DNA from 3 places in the Thermomonospora sp. CIF 1 genome. Region 3 is predicted to be linked to each of the others. Evidence: predicted binding sites of a transcription regulator. Region 3 holds the regulator's gene; each other region holds the start of a gene.
What was found. Region 3 encodes LexA, which represses DNA repair genes until DNA is damaged. Its sites were predicted from a motif close to TCGAACANNTGTTCGA; they were not measured.

Region 1 (10,233 bases), on a different contig from region 3:
TCGCGGTGCCCACGTGGCCCACGTTGAAGATGAGGCTGGCGGTCCATCCGGCCATCGCGATGGTCAGCGGCAGGCAGAAGTCCAGCCAGCTGAGCATGTTGCGGCGGTGGACCACGTAGGCGTCGATGGCCAGCAGGAACAGGCCCAGCTCGCCGACGATGATGAACAGGTCGACCAGCAGCGGGAAGGACTGGGCCTTCCAGCCGCTGAGCCCGTGATCCAGTGCCCAGTGGTAGAGACCGGCGTAAGACTGGGCGAAGCCGCTCGCCGTGGCGGTCAGGACCGCAGCGGCCATGACGGCCACGGCTGCCCAACGGGTGATGGCCTGTGCGCGAGTGGCGGCGGACATGTGGCGTGCGCTCCCAAGGTCGTGATCCAGGCAAGAAGGTGTGATCTGTTGGAGACTACCGTTGTCGGTGTGGCGTGTGGGACTTTCCTTGTTACGTTCTCCGCACAGTTCACAGAAGGTTGCCCGATTTGGGAGTTTTGTCGTTTTATTTCGCGTCCTGCTATTCCAGTGCCAGCGTCGCGCCGTCGAGCGTGGTGTAAAGCGGCGACTTGGTGAAGCCGGGCCCGGTCTCCTCCCCGATGTAGACGTCGGCGTGGTGCGCCCCGCCGTATCCGGGAGCGAACACGTCCACCACCGTCCACCGCGCCGCCCGGAACCGGGCGCAGACCTCGGGCGGTACGGGACGGCCCGCCCGGCCCCGGCCGCAGGCGGTGATGACGAAACGCGACCCGCGCCTCAGCACCGACCGGTCGGCGGCGGCGGTGACCCAGGGACGCAGCGGCCGGCCGGTGGCGTCCTTGGCGGCCTCATCCAGCCAGAACTGGCCGACCCGCCGTGACCAGGCCAGATAGCGGCCCTTGTGCGGGCCGCTGGTGATCCGGCCGGCCCCTTCGGTCCGCACCGCCTCGATGAAGCTCTCCGGGTAGGAGCCCAGATCGGCCTTGGGACGGCCGCATCCGTAGACCGGGCATCCCCGCACCCGCTTGCGCGGGCCGCTGTGGAAGGACTCGACCGGCGTGTAGTAGACGGTGATCCGCCAGCCCGCCGACAGCTTCGTGGGCGTGACCGTCACCGCGGCACGGGCACGGGGCGGGTCGGCCGCGGGCGGCGCGGCGGGCGGGGCCGCCGCGGTGGGCGGCGCCACCGGGAACGCCGGGGACACCTGCGAGGCGGCCGTCCCGCACCCCGCCGAACCCGCGCACAGCACGGCCATCACGGCACCGGCCCACCGGCTCCGGCGCATCCGGTCTCCTCCCCAAGGCGCCGTCGGCGGCGTCCGCTCCGGACGCCCGGACCAGGATGCCCTCTCGCGCCCGCCCCGGTCACGCCTTCGGCGCGGCGGAGGCGGGTTCGGGCACCGGTTCCAGCCGGACCGCCAGCCCGTTGAGGTGGGCCATTCCCGCCAGCGGCTCCAGGTCGCCGGGGTCGGCGGAGGCCAGGGCGTTGACGTTGGCGCCCCCGGCGGCGTTGGCCACCCGCCAGCCGCCCCGGTGCCCCCAGCCGTGCGGGACGGCCACCACGCCCTCGGTCATCTCGTCGGTGATCTCCACCGGCAGCTCCACCGACCCGTGCGCGGAGACGACCCGGCAGAGCGCACCGTCCCGCAGGCCGCAGGCGGCGGCGTCCTTGGGGTTGACGCGGACCCGATGGGTCCGCTTGCCGCGCATCAGGGACGGGGCGTTGTGCATCCAGGAGTTGTGCGAGCGCAGCTCGCGCAGCCCGATCAGCCGCAGCGGCAGCTCCGGCGGCGGCTCCGGTGCCCGCTGCAGGCGCCGGAACTCCCCGATGATCTCCGGGGGCGCCAGATGCACCCGCTTGTCGCGGTGGACGATCCGGCGGCGCAGCGTGCCGGCCTCGTGGTGGTCGGCCAGCACCAGGCCGTGCGGGAAGCGGCGCAGCCTGCGCAGGCTCAGCCCGTCGCGGCGCAGCCCGAACAGATCCCCGCGCCGGCCGGTGCGCAGCAGCAGGTCGGCCAGCATCCGGGGGGTGGGCCGCACGCCCAGCCGGTGCGCCAGCCGCTGCAGGGGGAGGGCGCCCAGCCCCAGCCCCATGCGGCGGGCCAGATCCTCGATGATCTCCCACTCCTGCCGGGCCTGGCCGCGCGGCGCCACCACCGGCTCGGTCCAGGTGATGTAGGGCACCAGGTAGTTCTGCAGGAACGGCAGCGGCAGGTCCTCGCGCTCCAGGAACGTGGTGGCCGGCAGCACGTAGTGGGCCTTGGCGGCGGTCTCGCTGAGGTAGAAGTCGATGCACACCAGCAGCTCCAGCCGCTCGAAGGCGGCCGCCAGGCGCTCGCCGCCGGGCACGCTCAGCAGCGGGTTGCCGCCGGAGACCAGCAGCGCGCGCAGCCGCCCGGGGCCGGGTGTGGTGATCTCCTCGGCCATCACTCCCGCCGGGGCGGTGCCCAGCACATCGGGGTAGCCGCCGACGCGGGAGAAGGTCTTGCCGTAGGTGCCCTTGCCCGACAGGCGCAGCAGCTCGTCCACATGCAGCGGGGAGCGGCCGAAGATGGCGCCGCCCTCGCGGTCGAGGTTGCCGGTGACCAGGCACAGTGCGTCGATGAGGAACGCGGTGAGGGTGCCGAAGCGGCCCAGGCAGGTGCCGATCCGCCCGTAGACCGCGGCGCGCTCGGCGGCGGCCAGGTCACGGGCCAGCTCCCGCACCGCGGCGGCGGGCACGCCGCTGCGGCGCTCGGTGCGCTCGGGCGGGAAGGCGGCGACCAGCCGGCGCAGCGTCTGCGCGCCGCGGGCCTGGCGGGCGATGGCCGCCTCGTCGGCCAGGCCCTCGGCGAAGATCACCTGCAGCAGGGACAGCAGCAGCCACACGTCCCCCTCGGGCAGGATCGGCAGGTGCTCGTGAAGGCGGGCGGTCTCGGTGCGGCGCGGGTCCACCACGATCACCCGGCCGCCGCGCCGCTCGATGGCGGCCAGCTCGTCCTTGATGCGCGGGGCGGTGATCAGGCTGCCGTGCGAGACCAGCGGGTTGGCCCCCAGCATCAGCAGCAGGTCGGTGCGTCGCAGGTCGGGGATGGGCACCAGGACCGGCGAGCCGTACAGCAGCGCGCTGGCGGCGAAGCGGTTGTTGGTGTCCTGGGAGCCGGCCGAGTACAGGTGCGGCGAGCCCAGCGCCGCCATGAACTGGGCGATCCACAGCGGGTGGCTGTAGGAGAAGGCGGCGGGGTTGCCGAAGTACCAGCCGATGGAGTCCCCGCCGTGTTCGGCGCGCAGCCGGCTCAGCCGGCCGGCGATGTCCTCCAGCGCCTCGTCCCAGCTCACCTGCTCGAACTCCCCGTCGGGGCGGCGGCGCAGGGGGTGGAGCACGCGGTCGGGGTCGTTTTGCACCTCCGCCATGGCGATGCCCTTGGGGCAGGCGAAGCCCTTGGAGAGGGGGTGGTCGCGGTCGGGGCGCAGCTGCGTCACCGTGCCGTCCTCGACGGTGGCCACCAGTCCGCACAGCGGCTCGCAGATCCGGCAGTAAGTAATTACTTGCGAGGTGCCCATGGTGGAATTGTTCCCCCCTCCCGGGGCGCTGTCCAGGCTTCCCCGCCCGCGCTCACTCCGGCCCGCCGAAGCGGAACGCCGTCAGCCGGTCGGCGGAGGGACGGTCCAGCACGGTCACGGTGCGGGCGGGCGGCAGCGTCCCCCGCCGGGCCCGGGCCACCAGGCGCCGCCAGCGGCGGCAGTGCCGGGCGAAGACGGCGGGGGTCAGCACCCGCCCGCGGGCCACCTGCCCGGCGCGCGCCACCTCCGGGGGCACGTCCAGCAGCACCAGGTGCAGACTCGCCCCGCGGCGGCGGGCCAGCCAGGCGAGCCCGTGCAGCAGGTGCGGCCAGGTCCCCCGGGTGTGGGCGACCACCGCGCGCCCGGCCGTCAGCGCCCGCGCGATGCGCCACACGTGAGTGGTGTAGACGAACGGGATCTGAGCGCGCGGCGGCAGCGCCCACAGCCGCCGCGCCCACCAGTTGCGCGCCTGCCGGGAGTCGATCACACAGACCCCGCCTGAGACCACCGGGTGCGTCTCGTCCCCGCGCAGCCCGTACAGGCGCGCCAGCAGCGTGCTCTTGCCCGCCCCGGGCAGCCCGGCCACCAGCACCAGCGCCCGGGCCGGGAAGCCCAGCACGATGGGCGCGGCATCGGGCGCCGCGCCCGCGTCACCGGCCGGTGCGGTGGGCGCGGCGGCGGGACCGGGAACCTCGTCGCGCTCGCGAATGGGCCGATCTCCTGTCCACAGGGGGCGGGATCATCCACGATATGCGCCGGGCCTCCCGATCGTCCCTCCCCGGCCGGGACCGGCCGCCCGCCGGGGAAGGGGAGTCACCAGCCGCGCTCGCGCCACTCCGGCAGGTGCGGGCGCTCGGCGCCCAGCGTGGAGTCCTTGCCGTGGCCGGGGTAGAACCAGGTGGCGTCCGGCAGCCGGTCGAAGATCCGCTCCTGGACGTCGGTCAGCAGCTGGTTGAACAGCTCCGGATCGCCCCAGGTGTTGCCGACCCCGCCGGGGAAGAGGCTGTCGCCGGTGAACAGGTGGGGGGAGCCGGCCAGCTCGCCGCCGGCGTCGTACAGCAGCGCGATCGAGCCGGGGGTGTGCCCGCGCAGGTGGATGACCTCCAGCTCGGCCTTCCCCACCCGCACCCGGTCGCCGTGCTCGACCGGCTCGGTCACCGGCTCCGGCAGCTCGCCGGCGTCGATGGGGTGCGCCGTCACCGCCGCCCCGGTGGCGCGCACCACCTCGCTGAGCGCCTGCCAGTGGTCCTGATGGCGGTGGGTGGTGACGACGCGGGTCAGCGGCCCCTCGCCGATCAGCTCCAGCAGCCGCTGCGCCTCTGCGGCCGCGTCCACCAGCAGCTGCTCGCCGGTGGCGGTGCAGCGCAGCAGATAGGCGTTGTTGTCGAAGGGGCCGACCGCCACCTTGGTGATCGTGAGGCCGGGCAGCTCCCGCACGTCGGGCGGTCCCCCGACCTGGACATCTCCGGTGTAGGCCATAGGGCAATCCATATCTCATCATCGGCCCGCCGATCGAGCCCGCCCCCGCCCGTGCCCCCGATCACATTCGTCCGGTTTGCGGCACCGGTCACCAAATCCGCCCGGGCGGCGCTGTTTTCTGGACGGTGGAGGTGAGGCGGTGCTGGCCAGACGGGGGACCGTGACGGAGGGGGAGGCGCGGCAGGCGCTTGCCGAGCTGCTGAGGGCGATCGGGCGGGACGTGGCGGCGACGGGGGCGATCTTGACGCTGGTGCTGGCCGGTCTGCTGGTCCGGCTGCCGGCCGGGCCCGCGCTCGACCCGCTGGGGCTGCCGATCCTGCTCGCCGAGGTCGGGGCGTTCCTGATCTCTGCCGGGTACGCGGTGCGCACCCGGGTGGTCATCCGGCGGGCGCTGGAACGGCTCCGGGAAAGGAGTGGCGCCCCGCTGCACCCCGGGGTGCCCTGGGAGCCGCTCGGCTCATCCGCCGCGCTGGATGAGCGGGAGCTGCGCCGGGAGCTGCGGCATCTGGTGAGCACCGCCTGCCGGTGCCACGACCTGTCCCTGAACGCCCTGGTCTGGGCCTTGATCACCGGCCTGCTGGCGGTGCTGTGGCACGTGATGTGACCGGTGGAACGTGAGGGAAAGCCTCATCTCGGTGGCAGGAGATCTTCGAACACGTGTACGGTTCATAGCGTCCGAGCCGGGTGCCCGTCATGACGGACCGTTCCGTCGGCGCCCGCGGTTAGCCTGATGCCGACTTGTCTGAGACCGGCTCGTCATGAGACCAGCGCGTCTCACCGAGCGGGCCCCAAGGGAGCCGAGTACCGTCGTGCATGACCGTCTCATCGTGCGCGGAGCGCGCGAGCACAACCTCAAGGACGTCTCGCTGGAGTTGCCGCGGGACTCCCTGATCGTGTTCACCGGGCTGTCGGGGTCCGGCAAGTCCAGCCTGGCCTTCGACACCATCTTCGCCGAGGGGCAGCGCCGCTACGTGGAGTCGCTGTCGGCCTACGCCCGCCAGTTCCTGGGCCAGATGGACAAGCCCGACGTCGACTTCATCGAAGGCCTGTCGCCGGCGGTGTCCATCGACCAGAAGTCCACCTCCAAAAACCCCCGCTCCACCGTCGGCACCATCACCGAGGTCTACGACTACCTGCGGCTGCTGTACGCCCGCATCGGCCGCCCCCACTGTCCCGAGTGCGGCCGCCCCATCAGCCGGCAGACCCCCCAGCAGATCGTCGACCGGGTGCTGGAACTGGAGCCGGGCACCCGCTTCCAGGTGCTGGCGCCGGTCATCCGCGGACGCAAGGGCGAGTACGCCGAGCTGTTCCGCGAGCTGCAGTCCAAGGGCTACTCACGGGCCCTGGTGGACGGCGTCATGGTCCGCCTGGACGACCCGCCCAAGCTCAAAAAGCAGGAAAAACACGACATCGCGGTGGTGGTGGACCGGCTGACGGTCAAGGACTCGGCCCGCCGGCGCCTGGCCGACTCGGTGGAGACCGCCCTGGGGCTGGCCGGCGGCACCATCGTGCTGGACTTCGTCGACCTGCCCGAGGACGACGAGCGCCGCACCCGGATGTTCTCCGAGCACCTGTACTGCCCCTACGACGACCTGTCGTTCGAGGAGCTGGAGCCGCGCTCGTTCTCCTTCAACTCCCCCTACGGGGCCTGCCCGGAGTGCACCGGGCTGGGCACCCGCATGGAGGTCGATCCGGAACTGGTCGTCCCCGACCCGGAGAAGACCCTCGCCGAGGGCGCCATCCAGCCGTGGTCCAACGGCCATGTCAGCGAGTACTTCCTGCGGCTGCTGTCGGCTCTCGGCGACGCCATGGGCTTCACCCTGGACACCCCCTGGGAGAAGCTGCCCGCCAAGGTCCGCAGGGCCATCCTCAAGGGGTACGACACCCAGGTCCACGTCAGCTACAAGAACCGCTACGGCCGCACCCGCTCCTACTACACCACCTACGAAGGCGTCATCCCCTACATCCACCGGCGGCACGCCGAGTCCGAAAGCGACGCCACGCGCGAGCGGTTCGAAGGCTACATGCGGCAGGTGCCCTGCCCGGCCTGCGACGGCGCGCGCCTGAAGCCCTCCGTCCTGGCGGTCACCGTGGGCGGCAAGTCGATCGCCGAGGTCGCCGCCATGCCCATCAGCGAGTGCGCCGAGTTCCTGCGGACGCTGGAGCTGGACGACCGCGAGGCGCACATCGCCGCCCGGGTGCTCAAAGAGGTCAACGCCCGGCTGGGCTTCCTGCTGGACGTCGGGCTGGACTACCTGACGCTGGACCGCCCGGCGGCCACGCTGGCCGGCGGCGAGGCCCAGCGCATCCGGCTGGCCACCCAGATCGGCTCCGGCCTGGTCGGCGTGCTGTACGTGCTGGACGAGCCGTCCATCGGGCTGCACCAGCGCGACAACCACCGGCTGCTGGAGACGCTGCTGCGGCTGCGCGACATGGGCAACACCTTGATCGTCGTCGAGCACGACGAGGACACCATCGCCGCCGCCGACTGGGTGGTGGACATCGGCCCCGGCGCCGGCGAGCACGGCGGCCAGATCGTGGTCTCCGGCCCGGTGGAGGAGCTGAAGGCCTCCCCCAAGTCGATCACCGGCGCCTACCTGTCGGGCCGCCGCCGCATCGAGGTGCCCCAGATGCGCCGTCCCCGCACCAAGGGCCGCGAGATCGTGGTCAGGGGCGCCCAGCAGAACAACCTCAAGAACATCGACGTGACGTTCCCGCTGGGGGTCTTCACCGCCGTCACCGGCGTGTCCGGCTCCGGCAAGTCCACCCTGGTCAACGACATCCTCTACAACGCGCTGGCCAAGGAGCTGCACGGCGCCCGCACCGTCCCCGGCAAGCACCGGCGCATCACCGGCCTGGAGCACGTCGACAAGGTGGTGCACGTCGACCAGTCCCCGATCGGCCGCACCCCCCGCTCCAACCCGGCCACCTACACCGGGGTGTTCGACCACATCCGCAAGCTGTTCGCGGCCACCCCCGAGGCCAAGGTGCGCGGCTACCAGCCGGGCCGGTTCTCCTTCAACGTCAAGGGCGGGCGCTGCGAGAACTGCGCCGGCGACGGCACCATCAAGATCGAGATGAACTTCCTGCCGGACGTCTACGTCCCGTGCGAGGTCTGCCACGGCGCCCGCTACAACCGCGAGACGCTGGAGGTCCGCTACAAGGGCAAGACCATCGCCGAGGTGCTGGACATGCCGATCGAGGAGGCCACCCGCTTCTTCGAGCCGATCAGCGCCATCCACCGGCACCTGTCCACCCTCAACGACGTCGGGCTGGGGTACGTGCGGCTGGGCCAGCCCGCCCCCACCCTCTCCGGCGGCGAGGCCCAGCGCGTCAAGCTCGCCGCCGAGCTGCAGCGCCGCTCTACCGGCCGCACCATCTACGTGCTGGACGAGCCCACCACCGGGCTGCACTTCGAAGACATCCGCAAGCTGCTGGGCGTGCTCAACGGCCTGGTCGACAAGGGCAACACCGTGGTGGTCATCGAGCACAACCTGGATGTGATCAAGACCGCCGACTGGATCATCGACATGGGCCCCGAGGGCGGCTCGCGCGGCGGCACCGTGGTCGCCGCCGGCACCCCCGAGGAGGTCGCCCGGGTCGAGGCCAGCCACACCGGCCGTTTCCTGGCCAAGCTGCTGGATCGGTGATCTGCGCGTCCCGCCTCACGACGGCACCGCGCGCCGGTTTTGCTCCGGCGGGGTGGCGGCGGGGGGTATGGGGGTGGACCGGAATCATGGACGCCATGAGCGAGGATGCGAAGAACGCGCCGGCCGGTCAGGTGGGCAGGCGTGCGGTGGTGTGCGGGGCCGCGGCCGTGGGCGCCGCCGCGCTGGCCGGCTGCGGGGTCGGGCAGCCGCGCCGGGCGGAGCCGGCCGCCGAGCTGAAGGGCAAGGAGATCGCCAAGGTCGCCGACGTGCCGGTCGGCGGCGGCAAGGTGCTGCCCCAGTACAAGATCGTGGTCACCCAGCCCACCGAGGGCACCTTCAAGGTCTTCGACGCGCGCTGCACCCACTCCGGCTGTCCGGTGGACCGCATCCGGCAGGGCGCGATGTACTGCCCCTGCCACGGCAGCGAGTTCAAGATCACCGATGGCTCGGTGGCCCGCGGCCCCGCCTCCCGCGGCCTGCTGGAGTACCCGGTGCAGGTCAAAGGGGACGGCCTGGTGATCGTCTGAACCCCGCCGGCGGGCCGGGAACGCAAAAAAGTTGAACGTTCATGGAACTGGCGGTCGTCCCCGTTCGTGATAGGTGGTGTGGACGGGGCCACAGGGGTCCCGGGGGAAACGGAGGACGACGTCCATGGCTCAGGAGACCGCACCGGGAACCGGCGTTTCCGCCCCCGCACCGCAGGCGGACCCGCCGCGGACGGGGAGCACCCGGCGCGGAATCCTGGTCGGCGCGGGGCTGCTGGGGGTGGCCGGTGCCGTGGCCGCCTGCGGCGGCGGGGATGAGACCTCGGGGGCGTCCGGGTCGGGAGGCGGCGCGCAGGCCGCGGCCGGCGGCGTGCTGGCGCAGACCGGCGACATCCCGGTCGGCGGAGGCAAGATCTTCAAAGACCGGGAAGTGGTGGTCACCCAGCCGGCACAAGGCGAGTTCAAGGCCTTCAGCACCAAGTGCACCCACCGGGGCTGCCCGGTGACCTCCGTGCAGAACGGAGTGATCAGGTGCGAATGCCACGGCAGCACCTTCAGCATCGCCGACGGCTCGGTGCAAAGCGGCCCGGCCGACAAGCCGCTGCCCGCCAAGCAGATCATCGTCGAGGGCGGCGGCATCAAACTGGCCTAGCCCCATCCCGGCCGGCCCCGGGTGCGGCGTCGCGGGCGCCGCACCCGGGGCCGGCCTCGCCCGGACGCAAAGTCCCGCCGGTTCCTCTGCGGCGGACGGCGAGCCGGCAGAGGGTGCAAAAGGCGGCAAAGCGCGAGAAAAACGGTGCCGCATCGAGCCGCCCGCGCCGCTGAAAGTTCTCCACGCCCACAACAGGGGAGTTCGTCCATCTCTTTCTTCACCGCCGATCCGCCCGCGCGGCGTCATGATCATGCGGGCGGTGCGCTGAACGATATTCGGATCATGCCGGCGGCGGGCCCGCCGCGCCGTCCCGCGCGTTCTGTCACGGCGCCCCACTAGGCTTTTACCGTGGCTGATCCGGCGAACTACCGTCCCGCGCCCGGGACGATCCCCGACTCGCCGGGGGTCTATCGCTTCCGTGACGAACACGGCCGGGTGATCTACGTCGGCAAGGCCA
Region 2 (10,233 bases), on a different contig from region 3:
GCCGCAGCTGCCGGTAGCGCGGCTCGCGTTCTTTGAGCTGGACCAGCAGCGGGGTCGCCACGCACAGCGAGGAGTAGGTCCCGACCACGATGCCCACGAACAGCGACAGCGACAGGTCCTTCAGCGCGCCGGCGCCCAGCAGGAACGTGCCGACGAACAGGATCGAGGCCACCGGCAGGATCGCCACCAGGGAGGTGTTCAGCGAGCGCACCAGGGTGCGGCTGAGGGCCTCGTCGGCGGCCTGGGTGTAGGTCTTCAGCTTGCCGGGGGCGCCCAGGTCGCGGGTGACCTCCTTGATCATGTCGAAGACCACGACCGCGTCATAGAGCGAGTAGCCCAAGATGGTCAAAAAGCCCAGCAGCGTGGCCGGGGTGACCTCGAAGCCGGACCAGGCGTAGACGCCCGCGGTGATCACCAGGTCGTGCACCAGCGCCACGACGGCGGCCAGCGCCATCCGCCACTCGAAGGCCACCGACAGGTAGCCCAGGATCAGCAGCAGGAAGATCAGTACCGCCTGCCAGGCCTTCTCGGTGATCTCATCGCCCCAGGTGGAGCCGACGATCTGGGAGCTGACCCGGTCGGCGGGCAGGCCGAACTCCTCGGCCAGGGCCTGCTGCACCTTGGCGGCCTCGGCGGTGTTCAGCGACTCGGTGGTCACCCGCCAGCCGCTGGTGGCGGTCTCCTGCACGATCACCTGGTGGGCCCCGGCCTCGGCGACCGTGGCGCGCACCTGCTCGATGGACGCCTGCGGCGCTTTGAAGGTGAACACCGAGCCGCCGGTGAACTCCACGCCGAAGGTCAGGCCCCGTACGAGGAGCCCGGCGATGGAGAACGCCAGCAGCAGCGCCGACAGCGAGTACCACAGTTTGGGGCGGCCGACGATGTCCGCGCTGACCTCGCCCTTGTAGATCCGTGACAGCACGGCGCGGATGGCAGGCATCAGGACTCCTCGGCCAGGGAGGGAGCGGGCCGGCTCTTGCGCAGCCGGTCGGGGTCCAGACCCGACCAGCGGTGGCCCCGGGCGAAGAAGCGGCGGCGGGCCAGCAAGGTCACCATCGGCTTGGTGAAGAAGAACACCACCACGACGTCGATCAGCGTGGTCAGCCCGATCGCGAACGCAAAGCCCTTCACACCGCCGACCGCCAGCACATACAGCACGGCGGCGCCGATGAACATCACCGCGTCGGCGACCAGGATGGTGCGCCGGGCCCGCACCCAGGCGCTCTCCACCGCAGAGCGCAGCGGGCGTCCTTCGCGCAGCTCGTCGCGCAGCCGCTCGAAGTAGACGATGAAGGAGTCGGCGGCGATGCCGATGGAGACGATCAGCCCGATGACGTGCGCCAGCGACAGGCGGAAGCCCAGGGTGCCCTCATATCCCAGCAGCACCACCGCCAGGTAGGTGATGGCCGCCGCGACCGCCAGGCTGGCCACCGACACCAGCCCCAGGCCCCGGTAGTACAGCAGCGAGTAGGCCACCACCAGCGCCAGGCCGAGCGCACCGGCCTGCATGCCCTTCTCCAGCTGGTCGGAGCCCAGCGTGGAGGAGACCGTCTCGGCCTGGCCCCGTTCGAACTTCAGCGGCAGCGCCCCGTACTTGAGCTTGTTGGCCAGGTCGATGGCGTAGGTCTGGGTGAAGGTCTCGGCCGGGCCGTCGATGCTGGCGGTGCCGCCGGTGATGGGCTCGTTGATCTGGGGGGCCGAGACCACCCGCCCGTCCAGGACGATGGCGATCTGCCGGCGCGGGCTGCTCACCGAGGCGCGGTAGGCCTCCTCGGTCAGCTCGGCGAACTGCCGGGCGCCCTGGGACTTGAACTTCAGCTGGACCGACCAGGTGGACCGGCCCTCCTGCATGTTGGGCGGTACGGCCTCGGCCTCGTCGATCTGCCGGCCCTCCACGCGTACCGGGCCGAGGATGTACTTGGCCGAGCCGTCCTCCCCGCAGGCGGCCACCCACTGCTTGGCCGGGTCGTCGGCGCCGGGCGCCTTCTTGTCCTGGGCGGTGCAGTCCAGCCGCTCGAACTGGGTGATGACGGCCTTGTCCCCGATGCCCGCGTAGTCGAGCTGCCCGTCCTGCCGGCGGATCAACTGGTCGAGCTGCTCTTGCAGGTCGGTGGGGAGGGACGCCGACGGTGTGGGGGTGGCCGAGGGGGACGGCTGAGCGGAAGGGTCGGTCAGCGCCCGGGACAGCGCCCGCGGCCGGGCGGTGGCCTGGGGCGCGGGCGTCGCGGAGGGCGACGGGCCCGGGCTCTGGCCGGCCTTGTCCTCCTTGCCGCTGGGCGAGGGGGACGGACCGGCCCCCGTCAGCGGGCCGGGGCCGGCGGACACCAGGACCTGGCGGAACTGCAGCTGGGCGGTGGTGCCGATGAGGTCGACCACTCTCCGCTGGTCGCCGGTGCCCGGCACTTGCACCACGATGTGGTCGGCGCCCTGCCGGCTGACCTCGGCCTCGGAGACGCCCAGGCCGTTGACCCGATTACGGATGATCTTGACGGCCTGCTGCATCTGCGCATCCGGCGGGCTGCCGCCGCCTTCGGTCTCGGCGGTGAGCGTGACGCTGGTGCCGCCCGCCAGATCGAGGGCGAGCCTGGGGGTGGTCTGTCCGTGCAGGAACATCACCCCGGTCAGCCCGGCCAGGACGGCAAAGAGCGCAAGGAGCGTCCGGCCGGGCCGCGAGGGGGTACGCGGCGCTGCCAATGTGGGGGTTCTCTTCCGCTTCCAGCTCGGTCAGGCAGAGGGCTCGTCCGCCTCAGTCGGTGCCGCCGGGCTTCTTGTCGCCGTCCTTGCTGAGCTCGACACCGGACCCGGCGTCCTCGCCGGTCTCATCCGCCTCGTCGTCCGCATCGCCGTCCGCGGCATCGTCGGAGACGACGTTCATCACGGCCTGCTTGACGAACCGGGCCTCGACGCCGGGGGCGATCTCCAGCACCACCCCGTCGTCGTCGACGGCGACCACATCGGCGAACATCCCGCTGGTGGTCATGACGCGCACGCCGGGCCGCAGCGAGTTCAGCATCTGCATCTGCTCACGGCGGCGCTTGTTCTGCGGCCGGATCAGCAGCAGGTAAAAGACGATCGGAATCGCCAGCAGCAGGATCAGGTTGAAAGCCCCGCTCCCGCTAGAAGTCTGTGCCAACAACATGCTGTCGCCCATTGAAGGGCATCCTTCCAATGTGGGTTGCCCCAGCCTCTCACCGGACTGGTGTCAACGCGCAGGACCGCCGGCTGGGGACGGCGAACAAGTCCCGGAGTGTAGAGACTACGCGAACACCCGGCAACGACAGGACGAGCCGGACGGGAAGGAAGTTCCCGAACGGTTATTCGGAGTCCGCCTCCTCCACCTCGAACAGGGTGTCGGCCAGCGGCGCCGACGGCGGCGGGGTGAGTCCCAGGTGCCGCCAGGCCGCCGGGGTGGCGATGCGGCCGCGGGGGGTGCGGGCCAGCAGGCCCTGGCGCACCAGGAACGGCTCGGCCACCACCTCCACGGTCTCCGGCTCCTCCCCCACCGACACCGCCAGCGTGGACAGCCCCACCGGGCCGCCGCCGAACTTGCGCAGCAGCGCTCCCAGCACCGCCCGGTCCAGCCGGTCCAGGCCGCGCTCGTCCACCTCGTACAGGGTCAGCGCGGCCCGCGCCAGCTCCCGGGTGATCACGCCGTCGGCGCGGACCTCGGCGTAGTCGCGGACGCGGCGCAGCAGCCGGTTGGCGATGCGGGGGGTGCCGCGGGAGCGCGCGGCGATCTCGGCGGCGCCGTCGTCTTCGATCCGCACGCCCAGCAGCCGGGCCGAGCGGCGGATGATGATCTCCAGTTCGGCCGGCTCGTAGAAGTCCATGTGCGCCACGAAGCCGAACCGGTCGCGCAGCGGGCCGGGCAGCATGCCGGCCCGGGTGGTGGCGCCCACCAGCGTGAAGGGGGCGATGTCCAAGGGGATGGCGGTGGCGCCGGGGCCCTTGCCGACCACCACGTCCACCCGGAAGTCCTCCATCGCCATGTAGAGCATCTCTTCGGCGGGGCGGGCCATCCGGTGGATCTCGTCCAGGAACAGCACCTCCCCCTCGGAGAGGGTGGACAGCACCGCCGCCAGGTCCCCGGCCCGTTCGATCGCCGGGCCGCTGGTGATGCGCAGCGGCTTGCCCAGCTCCTCTGCGATGATCATGGCGAGGGTGGTCTTGCCCAGCCCGGGGCCGCCCGACAGCAGCACATGGTCGGGGGTGCGGCCGCGCCGCAGCGCGCTGTGCAGCACCAGCGACAGCTGCTCGCGGACGCGCTGCTGGCCGACGAAGTCGTCCAGGCGCTTGGGGCGCAGCGCGGCCTCGATGGCGCGTTCCTCGCCGTCGGCTCCGGCGCGGGGCGAGACCAGGCGGTCGTGATCGCTCATGGCTTGCTGAGCTTACGCAGCGCGGACTTCAGCAGGGCGGACACCGGGGGGAGGGGGCCGCCGTCGAGCTCGGCGGCGACGGCCTCCACGGCGGCCTCGGCCTCCCTGGCCGACCAGCCGAGGTTGATCAGCCCGGTCTGGACCTGGGTGCGCCAGGGTTCGGCGCGGGCGGGGGCGGGCGCGGCGGCCTCCTCCTCCCCGCTGGGAGCGCCGAGCCGGTCTTTCAGTTCCAGCACGATGCGCTGGGCGCCTTTCTTGCCGATGCCGGGGACCTTGGTGAGAGCGGCCACGTCCCCGGCGGCCACCGCCCGGCGCAGCGCGTTGGGGCTGTGCACCGCCAGCATCGCCAGCGCCAGGCGGGGGCCGACGCCGCTGGCGGTCTGCAGCAGCTCGAAGACGGCGCGCTCGTCGTCGTCGGCGAAGCCGAACAGCGTCAGGGAGTCCTCCCGCACCACCAGGGAGGTGGGGACGGTGACCTGCTCGCCGACCCGCAGGCCGGCCAGCGTGGCGGGGGTGCACTGCAGGGTCAGCCCCACCCCGCCCACGTCCACGACGGCGTGGTCGGGCCCGGCGGCGGCCACCTTCCCGCTGACAAAGGCGATCATCGTCTGCCTCCCGTCCATCCCGCCGCCCGGCGGGCCGCCTCCAGCCGGGCCTGGGCGCCGCCCCGCCACACATGGCAGATCGCCAGGGCCAGGGCGTCGGCGGCGTCGGCGGGCCTCGGCGCCGCCGGCAGCCGCAGCAGCCTGGTGACCATCATGGTGACCTGGGCCTTGCCGGCGCTTCCGTTGCCGGTGACGGCGGCCTTGGCCTCGCTGGGGGTGTGCAGCGCGACCGGCAGGCCGCGGCGGGCGGCGGCCACGATGGCGATCGCCCCGGCCTGGGCGGTGCCCATCACGGTGCTCACGTTGTGCTGGGCGAACACCCGTTCCACGGCCACCGCGTCGGGGGCGTGCTCATCCAGCAGTGCCTCGATGCCGCGTTCGATGCCCAGCAGCCGTTCGGCGATGTCGGCGTCGGGGCTGGTGCGGATCACCTCGACGTGGACCAGGTGCAGCGGTTTGCCCGGGGCGCCGTCCACGACCCCGACACCGCACCGGGTGAGCCCGGGATCGACGCCCAGCACACGCACGCCATCACGCCTTTCGGTCGGCTCTTCGATCGTCTGTTCGACGATGCCACGTTACCGGCGGACACCGACGTTGCGCTCATCCCGCCGTGGGCGTGTCGCGCGGGGCGGTGCTGGCCCCGGCCGTCCGCCGGGGCGCCGGCCGGTGCCGCCGCGCGGCCTCAGCCGACGGCCTGCAGCACCTCGTCGGAGACGTCGAAGTTGGCGAAGACCTCCTGGACGTCGTCGCTGTCCTCCAGCGCCTCGATCAGGCGGAAGACCTTCTTGGCGGTCTCCTCATCCAGCGGGACCGAGACGCTGGGCACCCACTTGGCCTCGGCGGACTCGTAGTCGATGCCGGCCTCCTGCAGCGCGGTGCGCACCGCGACCAGGTCGCCGGGCTCGCTGACGACCTCGAAGCTCTCGCCGAGGTCGTTGACCTCCTCGGCGCCGGCGTCCAGCACGGCCATCATCACATCGTCCTCGGTGACGTCCTTCTTGGGGACGATGATGATGCCCTTGCGGTTGAACAGGTAGGACACCGAACCGGGCTCGGCCATGGAGCCGCCGTTGCGGGTGACGGCGGTGCGGACCTCCGAGGCGGCCCGGTTGCGGTTGTCGGTCAGGCACTCGATCAGCAGGGCCACCCCGCCGGGGGCGTAGCCCTCGTACATGACCGTCTGCCAGTCGGCGCCGCCGGCCTCCTCGCCGGCGCCCCGCCGGCGGGCGCGCTCGATGTTGTCGTTGGGGACGGAGTTCTTCTTGGCCTTGTAGATGGCGTCATAGAGCGTGGGGTTGGCGTCCGGGTCGCCGCCGCCGGTGCGCGCCGCCACCTCGATGTTCTTGATGAGCTTGGCGAACAGCTTGCCGCGCTTGGCGTCCAGTACGGCCTTCTTGTGCTTGGTCGTCGCCCATTTGGAATGGCCGGCCATTGTCTACCCCTCTTCCATCGCCTGACGCACCAGCTCGGCGAAGTACCGGTGCACGCGAAAGTCCCCGGTGAGCTCGGGATGGAACGCGGTCGCCACCAGGCGCCCCTGACGGACGGCGACGATCCTACCGGTCCGCTCACCCCCCTCGATGCGCCCGAGGATCTCAACTGAGTCACCGACCGACTCCACCCAGGGAGCGCGGATGAAGACCGCCCGGAACGGGCCGGGCGGCTGCAGGACCGGCAGCGTGACGTCGGTCTCGAAGGAGTCCACCTGGCGGCCGAAGGCGTTGCGGCGGACCGTCATGTCGATGCCGCCGACGGTCTCCTGGCCCGCGACCCCGTCCCGGATGCGGTCGGCGAGCATGATCATGCCGGCGCAGGAGCCGTAGGCCGGCATGCCCGCCTCCACGCGCTTGCGCAGCGGGTCCAGCAGGTCGAAGGCCCGGGCCAGCTTCCACATGGTGGTCGACTCCCCGCCCGGGATCACCAGCCCGTCCACCTGCTCCAGCTCCTGCGGCCGGCGCACGGGCACCGCCCGGGCGCCCGCCGAGCGCAGCGCGCGGGCGTGCTCACGCACATCCCCCTGCAGGGCGAGGACGCCGATCGTCGGCACCGGGCCGGTCACGGAATCGGTCACGGAACTGGTCACAGGATCGGTCACGGGCTGCCCTTCTGGGGACATGTGGACTGCTATGAGAGTAAACGCTCAGCGCCGCGCGGCGTGCACGGCGGGACCCGCCTCAGCCGATCTTGAAGCGGCGCAGCGGGAGCTCCAACGGCAAAAAGCCGTCCTCGCCGCGGTCGGCGATGCCCCGGCCCAGCATGTAGGTCTGGGCCAGCTCCAGGCCGAAGGACTCCTGGTCGAACGGCAGCGGCACGTCCTGGGCGCCTGCGTCGATGGCCTTCCAGTAGGGCCGCTCGGCCGGCAGGCGCTCGCCCTGGTCGATCACCACGCCGTCCTCGGCGGTCACGTACACCTCGCGGACCACCCGGCCGTGCTCGTAGCGGCGGAACCAGCAGCCGGAGATCACGCTGTGCAGCACCAGCACCCCGCCCTGGCCGCCGGGCAGCGCGGTGCCGACGGTGTCGGCGATGCGGCGGGCGTCCTCGTCCATGCCGAACAGGCGCCGGTCGCACACCAGCAGCGCCCGCTCGTAGGCGCCGACGAACAGCTCGTCCTCATACGGCCACAGCGCGAAGTCCAGGACGGTCTCGCCGGTCTCCACGAGCCTGGCCGCCGGGTAGAGGCCACGGGCCACCCGTGCCGCGGCGTCCGGGTCCAGGCTCAGCCCCGGCCGGAACACCTCGGCCGGTGGTCCGGCGCTGGCACAGGCGAGCGCAACCGACCAGGCCATTGTCTCCCCTCCTGGAGGTCGCCCGGGCCGCCGACGATCGGCGTTTGCGATAGCCGCGCCCAGCCTAACCCGCCCGCAGGCGAGCGGCGAGGGCCGATCGGCCCTCGCCGTGCGGCCGGGGTTACCAGCCGCGGTTGGCCAGCCGCTCGCGCTCGCTCAGCGTGTCGACGTTGATGCCGACCATGGCCTCACCGAGGCCGCGCGAGACCTTGGCGATCACATCGGGGTCGTCGTAGAAGGTGGTGGCCTTGACGATCGCCTCGGCGCGGCGGACCGGGTCGCCGGACTTGAAGATGCCCGAGCCGACGAACACGCCGTCGGCGCCCAGCTGCATCATCATGGCCGCATCGGCCGGGGTGGCGATGCCGCCGGCGGTGAACAGCACCACCGGCAGCTTGCCGGTCTCGGCGACCTCCTTGACCAGCTCGTAGGGGGCCTGCAGCTCCTTGGCCGCCACGTACAGCTCATCTTCGGGCAGCGCCGACAGCCGCCGGATCTCCGAGCGGATGCGGCGCATGTGGGTGACGGCGTTGGAGACGTCACCGGTGCCGGCCTCGCCCTTGGAGCGGATCATGGCCGCGCCCTCGTTGATGCGGCGCAGCGCCTCGCCCAAGTTGGTGGCGCCGCACACGAACGGCACCGTGAAGGCCCACTTGTCGATGTGGTTTTCGTAGTCGGCGGGGGTGAGGACCTCGGATTCGTCGATGTAGTCCACCCCGAGCGCCTGCAGTACCTGGGCCTCGACGAAGTGCCCGATGCGGGCCTTGGCCATGACGGGGATGGACACGGCGTTGATGATGCCCTCGATCATCTCCGGGTCGCTCATCCGGGACACGCCGCCTTCGGCGCGGATGTCGGCGGGCACCCTCTCCAAGGCCATCACGGCGACCGCACCGGCATCCTCGGCGATCTTGGCCTGCTCGGGTGTGACCACGTCCATGATCACACCGCCCTTGAGCATCTCGGCCATGCCCCGCTTGACCCGGGCGGTACCGGTCTCGGGGGTGGGCTGAGCGGGGGCGGGAGTGGAAGCGGACACCGGCTTACCTCACGAAACGGACGACTGTGACGTTATCCATGGTATTGCCTGGCGGCGACCTGCTTGACCCGCCGCGACCGGGCGGCGCCGGGAGATCCGCATCACGTCGCGGGAAACAGAGCCTCCCGAAGGCCGGCACCGGTCAGGGAATCACGGGCTTGCCGTCGTTGACCAGGACGATCCAGACCTGGCCCGGCGCGAAGGTCATCGGCTCGCCGCCGGCGGTGGTGAAGGTGGTGCCCTGTGCGGGGCCGGGCCGCGACCAGCGGGCCTCATAGGACATGCCGTCGCGCAGCACCAGGGCCCGTCCGCTGCCGACGGTGTGCACGACGGGGGTGTAGGCGCCCAGGACGTCCCGGAAGCGGGAGCGGGTCGTCTTGACGTACTGGATGACGACGGTCTGCCCGCCCAGCACACCGCCCTCGGCGGCGGTGTCGGGGCGCCCGTCGTGGGTCACCAGCCACCGTTTCTCCTTGTCCGACCAGGTGAAGCCCATGCGGGCGGCGGGCCAGCGGGCGGTGTGGCTCTTGGTGGGCTTGCCGCCGGCCGGAGCGGGGCCGAAACGGAAGCCGATGTCGCGGGGCAGGTCGGCCTTGGGCGCCGCTTTCAGCAGCTTTTCGGGGTCGGCATAGAGGTTGTAGGGGATGCGCCGGTCACGGGAGCGGTAGTAGGCCGGCTCGCTGGTCTCGTGGGAGACCTCATAGAGGGGGGCGCGGCGCAGCTGGGGCTTGAACTCCGGGTGCGCCCCGGAGAAGGCGAAGGCCGGTTTCCCGTACTGGCGCAGGATCTGCAGGTCGGAGATGCGGGCGCTGCGCACCGGGCCCACTCGCTTGGGGAGCTTGGAGGAGTAGACGGCCATCAGGCGGGTCTCCCCGCCCTCGATCTGCTCGACGTAGACGATGTCGGCTTCGCGGACGCCCGACTGCGGCAGCGCCGGCCGGGTGTTTTCGATCTTGACGGCCAGAACGGGGTTGCGCAGCCCGCTGGTCCCCCCGGTGAAGGGGTGGTAAGGGGGAGCCGGCGCGGTGGTGGCGGGGGCCGCCGAGGAGGGGGACGGCTTGGGGTCGCCGCCCGAGCAGGCGGCCAGGGCCGCCCCCAGGGCACAGATCCCGAGCACGGCGGTGGCCCGGCTCATCACCAATCGCACGTTCGGCCCTTTCTCCGGTGTTCGCGGCGCGATGTGCCGAGCGTAACCGACCGGTGAGCCCTTTCCGCGCCCCAAAGAGCCCTCCGCCGGGCTTTGGGGAGGCCCGGATCCGGCCAAGTGCCGCCCCCCGCAGCCGAGCCCCGTCCTCGACGGCACCGGCCACGGGCCGGGCGCGCCGGAAGCGTGCTCAGATCCGCGGGGCGGCGTCGTCGATTTCGAAGAAGTCCGGCAACGGCGCCCGGCCGGCCAGCGGGATCAGCCGGACCAGCAGTTT
Region 3 (10,233 bases):
CAGGCGCTGACCTGCCAGGGGGATTTGGTGCCGACGTTGAACCAGACGGGCGAGTTGAAGCTGAAGATCTGGTGGATGAGGGCGTATTTGAGCTCGTGGTCGAAGATCTCGGCGTCTTCGTCGGAGGCGAAGTAGCCGTGGGCCTTGCCGGTGTCGACGTAGACCTTGACGACCCGGTCGACCAGCTGCTTGAGGCTCCACTCGCGCTCGGGCGTGCCGACGGCTCCGCGGAAGTACTTGGAGGTGACGATGTTGACGGCGTTGACCGACCAGAAGTCGGGGAATTCCACGCCGCGCTGTTCGAAGTTGATCGAGCCGTCGCGCCAGTTGGTCATGACGACGTCCCGGCGTTCCCAGGTGACCTCGTCGTACGGGTGCACGCCGGGAGTGGTGAAGATGCGCTCGATCTTGAGCCCTTTGCGCTTGCCGCGCCTGGGCGCCGAGCCGCTCACTGTTTCGGTCATGACTCTATCCCCCTCCAGGCCCATGGCGGAGCCCATAACAGGATGAACGTTGTCAGAAGGCCGGCTCATCCGCCGGCCGAGGCCGGTTCAGTCGTCGTGCTGCTCGCGCCGCTCCTTGGCGGCGGCGCGCAACGACTGGATTTCCCGCTCGAAGTCCTCCAGCGACTCAAACCCCCGGTAGACGGAGGCGAAGCGCAGGTAGGCGACCTCGTCGAGTTCCCGCAGCGGTCCCAAGATGGCCAGGCCGATCTCATGGGAGGGGATCTCGGCGAGCCCGGTGGCCCGGATCGCCTCCTCCACCTGGTGGCCCAGCCTGGCCAGGGCGTCCTCGCTCACGGGCCGGCCCTGGCAGGCCCTGCGCACCCCCGCGATGATCTTTTCCCGGGAGAAGGGTTCGGTGACCCCGCTGCGCTTGGCCACCATCTGGAGCACGGTCTCCTGGGTGGTGAAGCGCTTCCCGCACTGGGGGCAGGACCGGCGGCGCCGGATGGCCGTGCCGTCCTCGACGGACCTGCTGTCGATCACCCGGCTGTCGGGGTTGCGGCAGAACGGGCAGTGCACCCTGTGTCGACCTCCCCTGACAGACCGCCGTGTGACCACAACCTGTGGATAATCACATCGGTGTAATTACTAGATGTTGTGGTCAACCGTAGGGGCTCGGCGGAGGGCTGCGCAACCTGAACCGGCCTGCGGGCGCCAGTAGCGCTGATCACAGGAGGTCATGTCCGCCGGCCTCGGCGTGTCGCGTCGGCGTGCGGGCCGGGTAGGCGGTAGCGGGAGGCCCGCTCTTGCGGGCGGGGCCGTCTCAGGGGGTTCGGCCGTGGTTCACGGGGACGGCCTGGGAGTGCGGGGAGGGGTCTGTGACGTGGTCGGCTCGGGCGCCCTGCTCGGTGCCGAGCCAGAACGCCCCCAGGGTCAAGGCGGCCACGGCGAGGGTGACCGCGCCCTTGCCGCGCCGGGTCAGCCGCACCGGCCCGGCGGCGGGGTCCCGGCGTCTTCTGTCCCGGGACGGCCGGCCGCCCGCCGGGGCGCCTCCCGCCCTGCCGTGGGCGGGCGAGCGCCTGCGGTACGGGCCGCCCGTGGGAGAGCCGCGATGCACCGTCCCGTCACGGGCGACGCGCCGCCTGAGCGGCTGCGGGCGCCTCATGTCGGGGCCCGGGAGGCCCCGGGCCGGTTTCCCTTCGAACGGCTGCCGGCGTTCGGGGGCGTGTTCCGGCTCGCCGCGGGCGGTGTCTCGCCCGGACGGCCGCCGGCGCGCCAGGCCGGGGCTCGTCGCGCCGCGGCGGGATGGGCCGTGAGCCGGGTCCGCCCCGGGAGAGTTCCGGCGGGCCGGCTCGCCGCGGGCGATGCTCCGGCCGGGCGGCTCTCGGCGCGTCGGGACGTCGGGGCGAAAGGAGCCGCGGGTCAGGCCGCGGCCGGGAGGGCTCTGACGGCCCGGCGCCTGGAGGGCGTCGCCTCGTCGGCGGGGCTTTGGGGAGTCCGGACGGATGGAGGTCAAAAGCTCGGGTGGGAGCTCGTCGGTGCCGCAGGGAATGAGGGTGAGGTGCTTGCGGGTGAGGAGGGCTCGGCGGGGGCGGGGTGTCGGGGACGGGCTCGCCATCGGCTGGCCTCCGATCGAGTGATTCGAATGAAAGTTCGATCGAACGGATGTGCGATTTGTATCGCATGGGCCCGGCGCGGGGCGAGGAGGACACGCCGACTTTTTTCGAACAGTTGTTTGATCAGCAGCGGGATCCGCGCTAACGTGCCATAACAGCGAAGGAGTGAGGGTCCCGTACCAGTGGCGCGTCGGTCAGGCCGCCACGTCCAGCGCCAGGAGGCGGTCGAGCGATGAGCAAGGTCCGGCAGCTGCCCGACGGGCCGATGGACGACAGCGGTCTCACCCAGCGCCAACGCATGGTACTGGAGGTCATCCGGGATTCGGTGCAGCGGCGCGGCTATCCCCCCTCGATGCGGGAGATCGGTGAGGCGGTGGGGCTGACCAGCACCTCCAGCGTGTCCCACCAGTTGCGCACCCTGCAGCGCAAGGGCTACCTGCGGCGCGACCCGAACCGGCCGCGCGCGGTGGAGGTGCGGATGCCGGAGGGCGCCCCGGTGCGGGCGGCCGGCGCGGCGGCGTCCGCCGAGGGGGCCGAGGCGGCGCCGAAGGCGGCCATGGTGCCGCTGGTCGGCCGGATCGCGGCCGGCGGCCCCATCCTGGCCGAAGAGAGCGTGGAGGATGTGTTCGCGCTGCCCCGGCAGCTGGTCGGCGAGGGCACCCACTTCCTGCTGCAGGTCTCCGGCGACTCGATGATCGAGGCGGCCATCGCCGACGGCGACTGGGTGGTGGTCCGCCAGCAGCCGGTGGCCGAAAACGGCGACATCGTCGCGGCGATGATCGACGGGGAGGCCACCGTCAAGACGTTCAAGCGCAAGGACGGCCACATCTGGCTGATGCCGCAGAACAAGGCCTACGACCCCATCCCCGGCGACGAGGCGACCATCCTGGGCCGGGTGGTGGCCGTGCTGCGCAAGATCTGACCGCCGGGCCGCACCACCGGCGTAACACGCTCAGACGGCCTGGGCGCCACCCGAAGGCGGCGCCCAGGCCGTCCGTCGTCAGGCCGGGACGATGTTGACGATCTTGGGGGCGCGGACGATGACCTTGCGGATGCCGGCGCCGCCCAGCGCCGCGGTGACCTTCTCGGAGGCCAGCGCCAGGCGCTCCAGTTCCTCCTCGGAGATGGACGGGGAGACCTGCAGCCGGTCGCGGACCTTGCCGGCGACCTGGACCACGCAGGTGACCTCCTCCTCCACCAGCAGGGCCGGGTCGGCGCTCGGCCAGCCGGCCTTGGCGACCGGGGCCTGGCGGCCCAGCAGCTCCCAGGCCTCCTCGGCGGTGTAGGGGGCGAACAGCGACAGCAGCACCGCGATGGTCTCGGCGGCCTCCCGGACGGCCGGGTCGGCGGCGCCGGGGCCGGAGTCGATGGCGCGGCGGGTGGCCGAGACCAGCTCCATGATCCGGGCGATGGCGACGTTGAAGCGGTAGGCCTCGACCAGGGTGGTGACCTCGTCGATGGTCCGGTGGGTGACCCGCCGCAGCGCGACGTCGCCGGTGGCGGGGTCGGCGCCGACGGGGGCGGCGGTCTCGGCGGCGATGCGGTGCACCCGGCCCAGGAACTTGGTCATGGCGCCCGGGGAGACATCGGCCCAGTCGATGTCGTCCTCGGGCGGGCCGGAGAACAGCATGGCCAGCCGGACCACGTCCACGCCGTGCTCGGCGATCTGCTCGCCCAGGTCGACCAGGTTGCCGGTGGACTTGGACATCGCCTTGCCGTTCAGGATCACCTGGCCCTGGTTGAGCAGCCGGGTGAAGGGCTCGGTGAAGTCCACCATGCCCATGTCATGCAGCACCTTGGTGAAGAACCGGCTGTAGAGCAGGTGCAGGATGGCGTGCTCGACGCCGCCGGTGTACTGGTCGACCGGCATCCACTTGCGGACCTGCTCGACGTCGAAGGGGCCTTCGGTGTAGTCGGGCGAGCAGTACCGGAAGTAGTACCAGGAGGAGTCGACGAAGGTGTCCATGGTGTCGGAGTCGCGCTTGGCGGCGCCTCCGCACTTGGGGCAGGACACGTTGACCCAGTCGGTGGCGGCGGCCAGCGGGGAGGTGCCCTTGGGGGCCAGGTCCGCGCCGCGCAGGTTGTCGGGCAGCGTGACCGGCAGGTCCTCGTCCGGGACGGGCACCTCGCCGCAGGAGGGGCAGTGGATGATCGGGATGGGGCAGCCCCAGAACCGCTGGCGGGAGACCAGCCAGTCGCGCAGCCGGTAGTTCACCGCCGCCTTGCCCAGGCCCTTCTCTTCCAGGATCTGGATGATCTTCTTGATGGCCTCGGCTTTGTTCAGCCCGTTGAGCGGGCCGGAGTTGATCAGCCGGCCGTCGCCGGGGGTGGCCACGCCGGTGACGGCGGGGTCCTCTTCGCCGGTGTCGACCACCACGCGCACCGGCAGGCCGAACTTGCGGGCGAAGTCCAGGTCGCGCTGGTCGTGGGCGGGGACGGCCATGATCGCCCCGTGCCCGTACTCGGCCAGCACGTAGTCGGAGGCCCAGATCGGGATGCGTTCGCCGTTGACCGGGTTGATGGCGTAGCGGCCCAGGAAGACGCCGGTCTTCTCCCGTTCGGTCGACAGCCGGTCGATCTCGCTTTCGCGGGAGACCTGCTCGCGGTAGGCCTCGAACTCGGCCCGCTGCTCGGGGGCGCAGATCTCATCGGCCAGCGGGGCGTCGGCGGCGACCACGAAGAAGGTGGCCCCGTACAGGGTGTCGGGGCGGGTGGTGAAGACGGTGACGGGCTCCTTGCGGCCCTCGATGACGAAGTCGACGTCGGCGCCGGTGGAGCGGCCGATCCAGTTGCGCTGCATCACCAGCACCCGCTCGGGCCACTTGCCCTCCAGCTGCTTCATGTCCTCCAGCAGCCGGTCGGCGTACTCGGTGATGCGGAAGTACCACTGGGTCAGGGTGCGCCGCTCGACCAGGGCGCCGCAGCGCTCGCAGTGCCCGCCGACGACCTGCTCGTTGGCCAGCACGGTCTGGTCGTTGGGGCACCAGTTGACCTGGCCGCCCTTGCGGTAGGCCAGCCCCCGCTCATAGAAGCGCAGGAACAGCCACTGGGTCCACTTGTAGTACTCGGGGTCGGAGGTGTGCAGCCGGCGGGACCAGTCGAAGGAGGGGGCGTAGCGGCGGAACGAGGCGGCCTGCGTCTCGATGTTGGCGTAGGTCCACTTGGCCGGGTGCTCGTTGCGCTTGATGGCGGCGTTCTCGGCGGGCAGCCCGAAGGAGTCCCAGCCGATGGGGTGCAGCACGTTGTAGCCGCGCTGGAACCAGTAGCGGGCGACCACGTCGCCGATGGCGAACGCCTCGGCGTGCCCCATGTGCAGGTCACCGGAGGGGTAGGGGAACATGTCGAGGGCATAGCGCCGCTCGCGGGGGTCGTCGTCGGACTCCTCGGCCCGGTAGGGGTCCATCTCCGCCCAGCGGGCCTGCCACTTCTCCTGCACCGCCCGCGGGTCGTAGGAGTCCGCGGGCTGCGCCCCGGCTGTGCTCCCCGACGCCTGGCGGGTGTTCTCGTCGGTGCTCACGGTCGTCGACTCCGGTCTTTCGGTAACGGGTGTACGAGGTGCCGTACGGGTTTGCCGGCGGCTTCGCATCTGCTTTGGCTCGGGGCCCCATACATGAAGAGACCCCTCACGCAGGAGGGGACGCCGCGCCGACGATCGGGTCAGCGCGACGGGCCGAGAAGCAGGCGCACTCGCATACATCAAGACTAGCGCAGCGGCAAGGTCTCGCGGCGAGAACGCTGTTCATCCGCCCATAAGTGGTTACTTGTGGCTAGCGGGGGCGGGGATCAGTGAGACAGGATGAGTAGCACACATCACAGATTGCCCCTACGTGGCCCCTGGTGGGTCATTTCGCGAGGAGTACCATGCTCAACCTGTCGGTTCTGCTCGAGGACGCCGCGCGGGAGACGCCGGACCGCCACGCCGTGGTCTTCGGGGACATGCGGCTGTCGTACTCGTTCATCGACCAGGTCGCCAACCAGGTGGCGAACCTGCTGGTCTCCCGGGGGATCAAGCCGGGCGACAAGATCGCCATCTCCTCGCCGAACCTGCCCTACTTCCCGATGATCTATTTCGGGGCGCTGAAGGCGGGGGCGGTGGTCGTCCCGCTGAACGTGCTGCTCAAGCAGCGCGAGATCGCCTACCACCTGACCGACTCGGAGGCCAAGGCCTACTTCTGCTTCCAGGGCACCCCCGAGCTGCCGCTGAGCGAGACGGGCTGGGCGGGCTTTGCCGAGGTCCCCACCTGCGAGCACTTCTTCCTGCTGCCGACCGGGCTGGACGTCACCGAGTCCCCCATCGAGGGGGCCGAGCTGTTCTGGGCGGCCATCGGCGACCAGCCCAAGACCTTCGAGACGGTGGTCACCAAGCCCGAGGACACCGCCGTGGTGCTCTACACCAGCGGCACCACCGGCCAGCCCAAGGGCGCCGAGCTCACCCACAGCAACCTGCTGACCAACACGATGGTGGCCGACACGCTCTTTGAGCGGTCCCCGGACGACGTCTTCTTGGTGACGCTGCCGCTGTTCCACATCTTCGGGCAGACCTGCGTGATGAACGTCGGCTTCTACCGGCGGGCCACGCTGGTGCTGATGCCGCGCTTTGAGCCCAAGGGCGCCATCCAGCTGATGGTCAAGGAGAAGGTCACCCAGTTCGCCGGGGTGCCGACCATGTGGTGGGCGCTGCTGACCGACGAGACCTCCCCGGAGGACGTGGCGGCCATCCGGGAGAACCTGCGGGTGGCGGTCTCCGGCGGCGCGGCGCTGCCGATGGAGGTCCTCAAGGGCATCAAGGACAAGTTCGGCGTCGACATCCTGGAGGGCTACGGCCTGTCGGAGACCTCCCCGGTGTGCTCGTTCAACCGTCCGGACCGGCCCACCAAGCCGGGCTCGATCGGGCTGCCGGTGTGGGGCGTGGAGATGAAGCTCATCGACCCCCACTCCGAGGACGAGTGGAAGACCATCGAGGGCGAGGGCCCCGGGGAGATCGCGGTGCGCGGCCCGAACGTGATGAAGGGCTACTACAAGCGGCCGGAGGCCACCGCCTGGGCGATCAAGGACGGCTGGTTCCGCACCGGTGACATCGCCCGCCGCGACGAGGACGGCTACTACTACATCATCGACCGCTCCAAGGACATGATCATCCGCGGCGGTTACAACGTCTACCCGCGCGAGATCGAAGAGGTCCTGATGACCCACCCGCAGGTCTCGCTGGCCGCGGTGGTGGGCGTGCCGCACGACTCCCACGGCGAGGAGATCAAGGCGTACGTGATCCGCACCCCCGGCGCCACGATCACCGAGGAGGAGCTGATCGCCTGGAGCAAGGAGCAGCTGGCCAACTACAAGTACCCGCGCATCGTGGAGTTCCGCGACGAGCTGCCGATGACCGCCACCGGCAAGATCCTCAAGCGCGAGCTGCGCTGAGCGCGGCCTGACGAAGGCCACAGGGCCCGCCCGGTCGGCACCGGGCGGGCCCTGTCGGTCGTCGGCGCCCCTTCCGCGGGGCGGGGCGTCAGATCTCGTAGGGCAGGCGCTTGATGCCGTTGACGAAGTTCGACAGCAGCCACTCCGGCTCGCCGGCCGCGCGGATGGTCGGCACCTGGCGGAACAGCTCGCGGAACATCACGGTGACCTCGCGGCGGGCCAGGTGGGCGCCCAGGCAGAAGTGCGGGCCGGGGCCGCCGAAGCCCACGTGCGGGTTGGGCGAGCGCAGGATGTCGAAGCGGTCGGGGTCGTCGAAGACCGTCTCGTCGCGGTTGGCCGAGGCGTAGTACAGCAGCAGCTTGTCGCCGGCCTTGATCTCGTGCCCGTTGAGGGTGGTGTCGCAGGTGGCGGTGCGGCGCATCCAGATGACCGGGGAGGCGTAGCGGACGATCTCCTCCACCGCGCCGGCGATGCGGCCCTCGAAGTCCTCGGCCAGCAGGGCGCGCTGGTCGGGGTGGGTGGTGAACAGGTGCAGGCCGTGGGCGATGGCGTTGCGGGTGGTCTCGTTGCCGGCCACCGCCAGCAGGATGAAGAAGGAGCCCAGTTCCTGGTCGGTCAGCGACTCGCCGTCGATGTTGGCGTTGACCAGGGCGGAGGTCAGGTCGTCGGTGGGGTTGGCGCGGCGGTCGCGGGCCAGCTCCTCCATGATGTTGATGAGGGTCTGCCCGGCGTTCAGCAGCCCCGTGGCCATCTTCTCGTAGTCGGTGACGTCCTCGACGTACTCGGGGTCGGCGCCGGCCAGGATGGTGTTGCTGGCGTCCAGGACGGTCTGGTAGTGGGCGTCGGGGATGCCCATCAGCTCGCAGATGATCGTCAGCGGCAGCCGGGCGGCCACGTCGGAGACGAACTCGCCGGTGCCGCCGTCGCGGACCCGCGCCACGATCCGCGCGGCCACGTCCTCGACGTGGTCCTCAAAGCGCTGGATCATCCGGGGGGTGAAGGCCCGGGAGACGATCCGGCGCAGCCGGGCGTGCCGCGGGTCGTCCATGTTGATCATGGAGCCGAAGTACTCGTTGAGCTCGGTCGGCATGTCCGGGATGCTGATGGCGCCCTGCCCGGAGCAGAAGTCCTTGGGCCGGCGGGAGGCCTCGACCACGTCGGCGTGCCGGGTGACCGCGTAGTAGCCCGGCCCGGTGGGCAGGCCGGCGACCTGGGGCTCCGGGAAGCGCGGGAGGGTCTCCTGCCGGCGCAGGACGCGGAAGGCCTCATAGCGTTCCGGCCGGGGGCGCTTCCAGAAGTCCCAGTCGGTGAGGTTGATTTCGGCTGCCTCGATCATGGAGTGATCCCTAGAACTAGAACCTCATTCGGTTTACATTCATCCTGCCAAAGTAAACCGCCCCTGCACCAGTCCCTCGCCGAAACCTTCGGGGGCGACAACGATCACCATTCCGGCCGGGCGGATGCCCTCAGCGGCTCAGCCAGTCCAGGATCAGCGCGTTCACCTCATCCGGCCGTTCCAGGTGCAGGAAGTGGCCGGCGCCCTCGACGAAGTCCACCTGCGAGCCCGGCGGCAGGTGGGGCAGGACGCCCGCGGCGCCGCCGGTGATGTCGGCGCCCAGGCAGCCGTCGCCGGTGCCGTGCAGATAACGGATGGGCCGCTCCCCCCGCCGCTCGGCCGCCTCCTGGGCGGCGGCGTAGGCCGGCAGGTGGCGGGACGGGTCGAGCATGGCCCGGTAGTAGCCGATCGCGGCGGCGATGTTGTCGGGGGTGGCCAGGCACTCCATGACGTGCTCGACGTCCTCGGCGGCGTCGTAGCCGGGCGACCAGTCCCGCCACAGCCCTTCGACGAACGAGCGGTTCAGCGCCATCTCCGCCAGCGGCGTCTGGAACACGAAGATGTAGAACGAGCGCTTGAGCTGCTCGTAGGTCAGAAAGCCGGCCAGCAGGGCGGGCACGGGCGGCAGCGCCAGGGTGACCGCGCGCCGCCAGCGCTCGGGGGCCTGGGCGATCGCGGCATAGGTCGCCGCGGCGCCCCAGTCGTGCCCGATCAGCACCGCGTCCGGGCCGCCGCCCAGCGCCTCGTGCAGGGCGTTGGCGTCCGCCCCCAGCGCCCCGGTCTGGTAGGCGCCGTCCGCCGGCACCGATGTGGGGGCGTAACCGCGCATGAACGGGGCGACCGCGCGGTAGCCGGCGGCGGCCAGCGCCGGCAGCAGGTGCCGCCAGGTGTGCGCGGAGTCGGGGAAGCCGTGCAGGCACAGCGCCAGCGGCCCGTCGGCGGGGCCCTGCGCCAGGTAGCCGAACTCCAGCCCGTTCGCCTTGATCGTGTCCATGCCCATCTCCGTTCGCGTGATCAGGGACCGACCGCGACGTTACCGCCGACCGAGCGTCATTCGGTAGACATCCGGACCTTCCGGACACTAGGCAAAGATTCCGACTTCGAATATCGTGGCTGAAAGCCCATAAGTCACGCGAATCAGTTGCCATCGACAAGCTGCACAACTGGATCAATCGCAGCGTGGCGATTGCCTGCTCTGCCCGCACCAGCCTGAGGAAGAGTGATGACGGACCCCACGCAGGACCCCCTGCAGAGCGCAGCCCGCGATCACCTGTGGATGCACTTCACGCGGCACTCCTCGCTCATCGACGGCGGCGAGGTCCCGGTGATCGTGCGCGGCGACGGCCCCTACGTCTATGACGACAAGGGCAAGCGCTACCTGGACGGCCTGGCCGGCCTGTTCACCACCCAGGTGGGG

Region 1: the regulator LexA is predicted to act here: its motif matches at 5,639-5,654, upstream of uvrA (excinuclease ABC subunit UvrA).
Region 2: the regulator LexA is predicted to act here: its motif matches at 5,534-5,549, upstream of ruvC (crossover junction endodeoxyribonuclease RuvC).

Annotation. Positions count from the first base shown of each region.
Region 1 covers NZ_MOYN02000018.1:29,891-40,123, forward strand. The annotation lists gene BUE48_RS10835 (DUF2637 domain-containing protein) at 1-295, opposite strand, end outside; gene BUE48_RS10840 (RlpA-like double-psi beta-barrel domain-containing protein) at 510-1,253, opposite strand; gene BUE48_RS10845 (molybdopterin-containing oxidoreductase family protein) at 1,333-3,510, opposite strand; gene BUE48_RS10850 (AAA family ATPase) at 3,563-4,129, opposite strand; gene BUE48_RS10855 (MBL fold metallo-hydrolase) at 4,324-4,989, opposite strand; gene BUE48_RS10860 (hypothetical protein) at 5,129-5,593, shown strand; gene uvrA (excinuclease ABC subunit UvrA) at 5,748-8,639, shown strand; gene BUE48_RS10870 (Rieske (2Fe-2S) protein) at 8,735-9,166, shown strand; gene BUE48_RS10875 (Rieske (2Fe-2S) protein) at 9,291-9,776, shown strand; gene uvrC (excinuclease ABC subunit UvrC) at 10,125-10,233, shown strand, end outside.
Region 2 covers NZ_MOYN02000017.1:26,489-36,721, reverse strand. The annotation lists gene secF (protein translocase subunit SecF) at 1-940, opposite strand, end outside; gene secD (protein translocase subunit SecD) at 940-2,694, opposite strand; gene yajC (preprotein translocase subunit YajC) at 2,747-3,151, opposite strand; gene ruvB (Holliday junction branch migration DNA helicase RuvB) at 3,315-4,376, opposite strand; gene ruvA (Holliday junction branch migration protein RuvA) at 4,373-4,981, opposite strand; gene ruvC (crossover junction endodeoxyribonuclease RuvC) at 4,978-5,508, opposite strand; gene BUE48_RS10440 (YebC/PmpR family DNA-binding transcriptional regulator) at 5,667-6,416, opposite strand; gene pdxT (pyridoxal 5'-phosphate synthase glutaminase subunit PdxT) at 6,420-7,079, opposite strand; gene BUE48_RS10430 (DUF6928 family protein) at 7,159-7,773, opposite strand; gene pdxS (pyridoxal 5'-phosphate synthase lyase subunit PdxS) at 7,895-8,812, opposite strand; gene BUE48_RS10420 (DUF3048 domain-containing protein) at 8,955-9,959, opposite strand; gene BUE48_RS10415 (hypothetical protein) at 10,147-10,233, opposite strand, start outside.
Region 3 covers NZ_MOYN02000014.1:209,042-219,274, reverse strand. The annotation lists gene BUE48_RS07850 (vitamin B12-dependent ribonucleotide reductase) at 1-464, opposite strand, end outside; gene nrdR (transcriptional regulator NrdR) at 552-1,025, opposite strand; gene BUE48_RS07840 (hypothetical protein) at 1,270-1,434, opposite strand; gene lexA (transcriptional repressor LexA) at 2,295-2,984, shown strand; gene leuS (leucine--tRNA ligase) at 3,063-5,579, opposite strand; gene BUE48_RS07825 (long-chain-fatty-acid--CoA ligase) at 5,924-7,480, shown strand; gene BUE48_RS07820 (cytochrome P450) at 7,569-8,816, opposite strand; gene BUE48_RS07815 (alpha/beta fold hydrolase) at 8,947-9,810, opposite strand; gene BUE48_RS07810 (aspartate aminotransferase family protein) at 10,039-10,233, shown strand, end outside.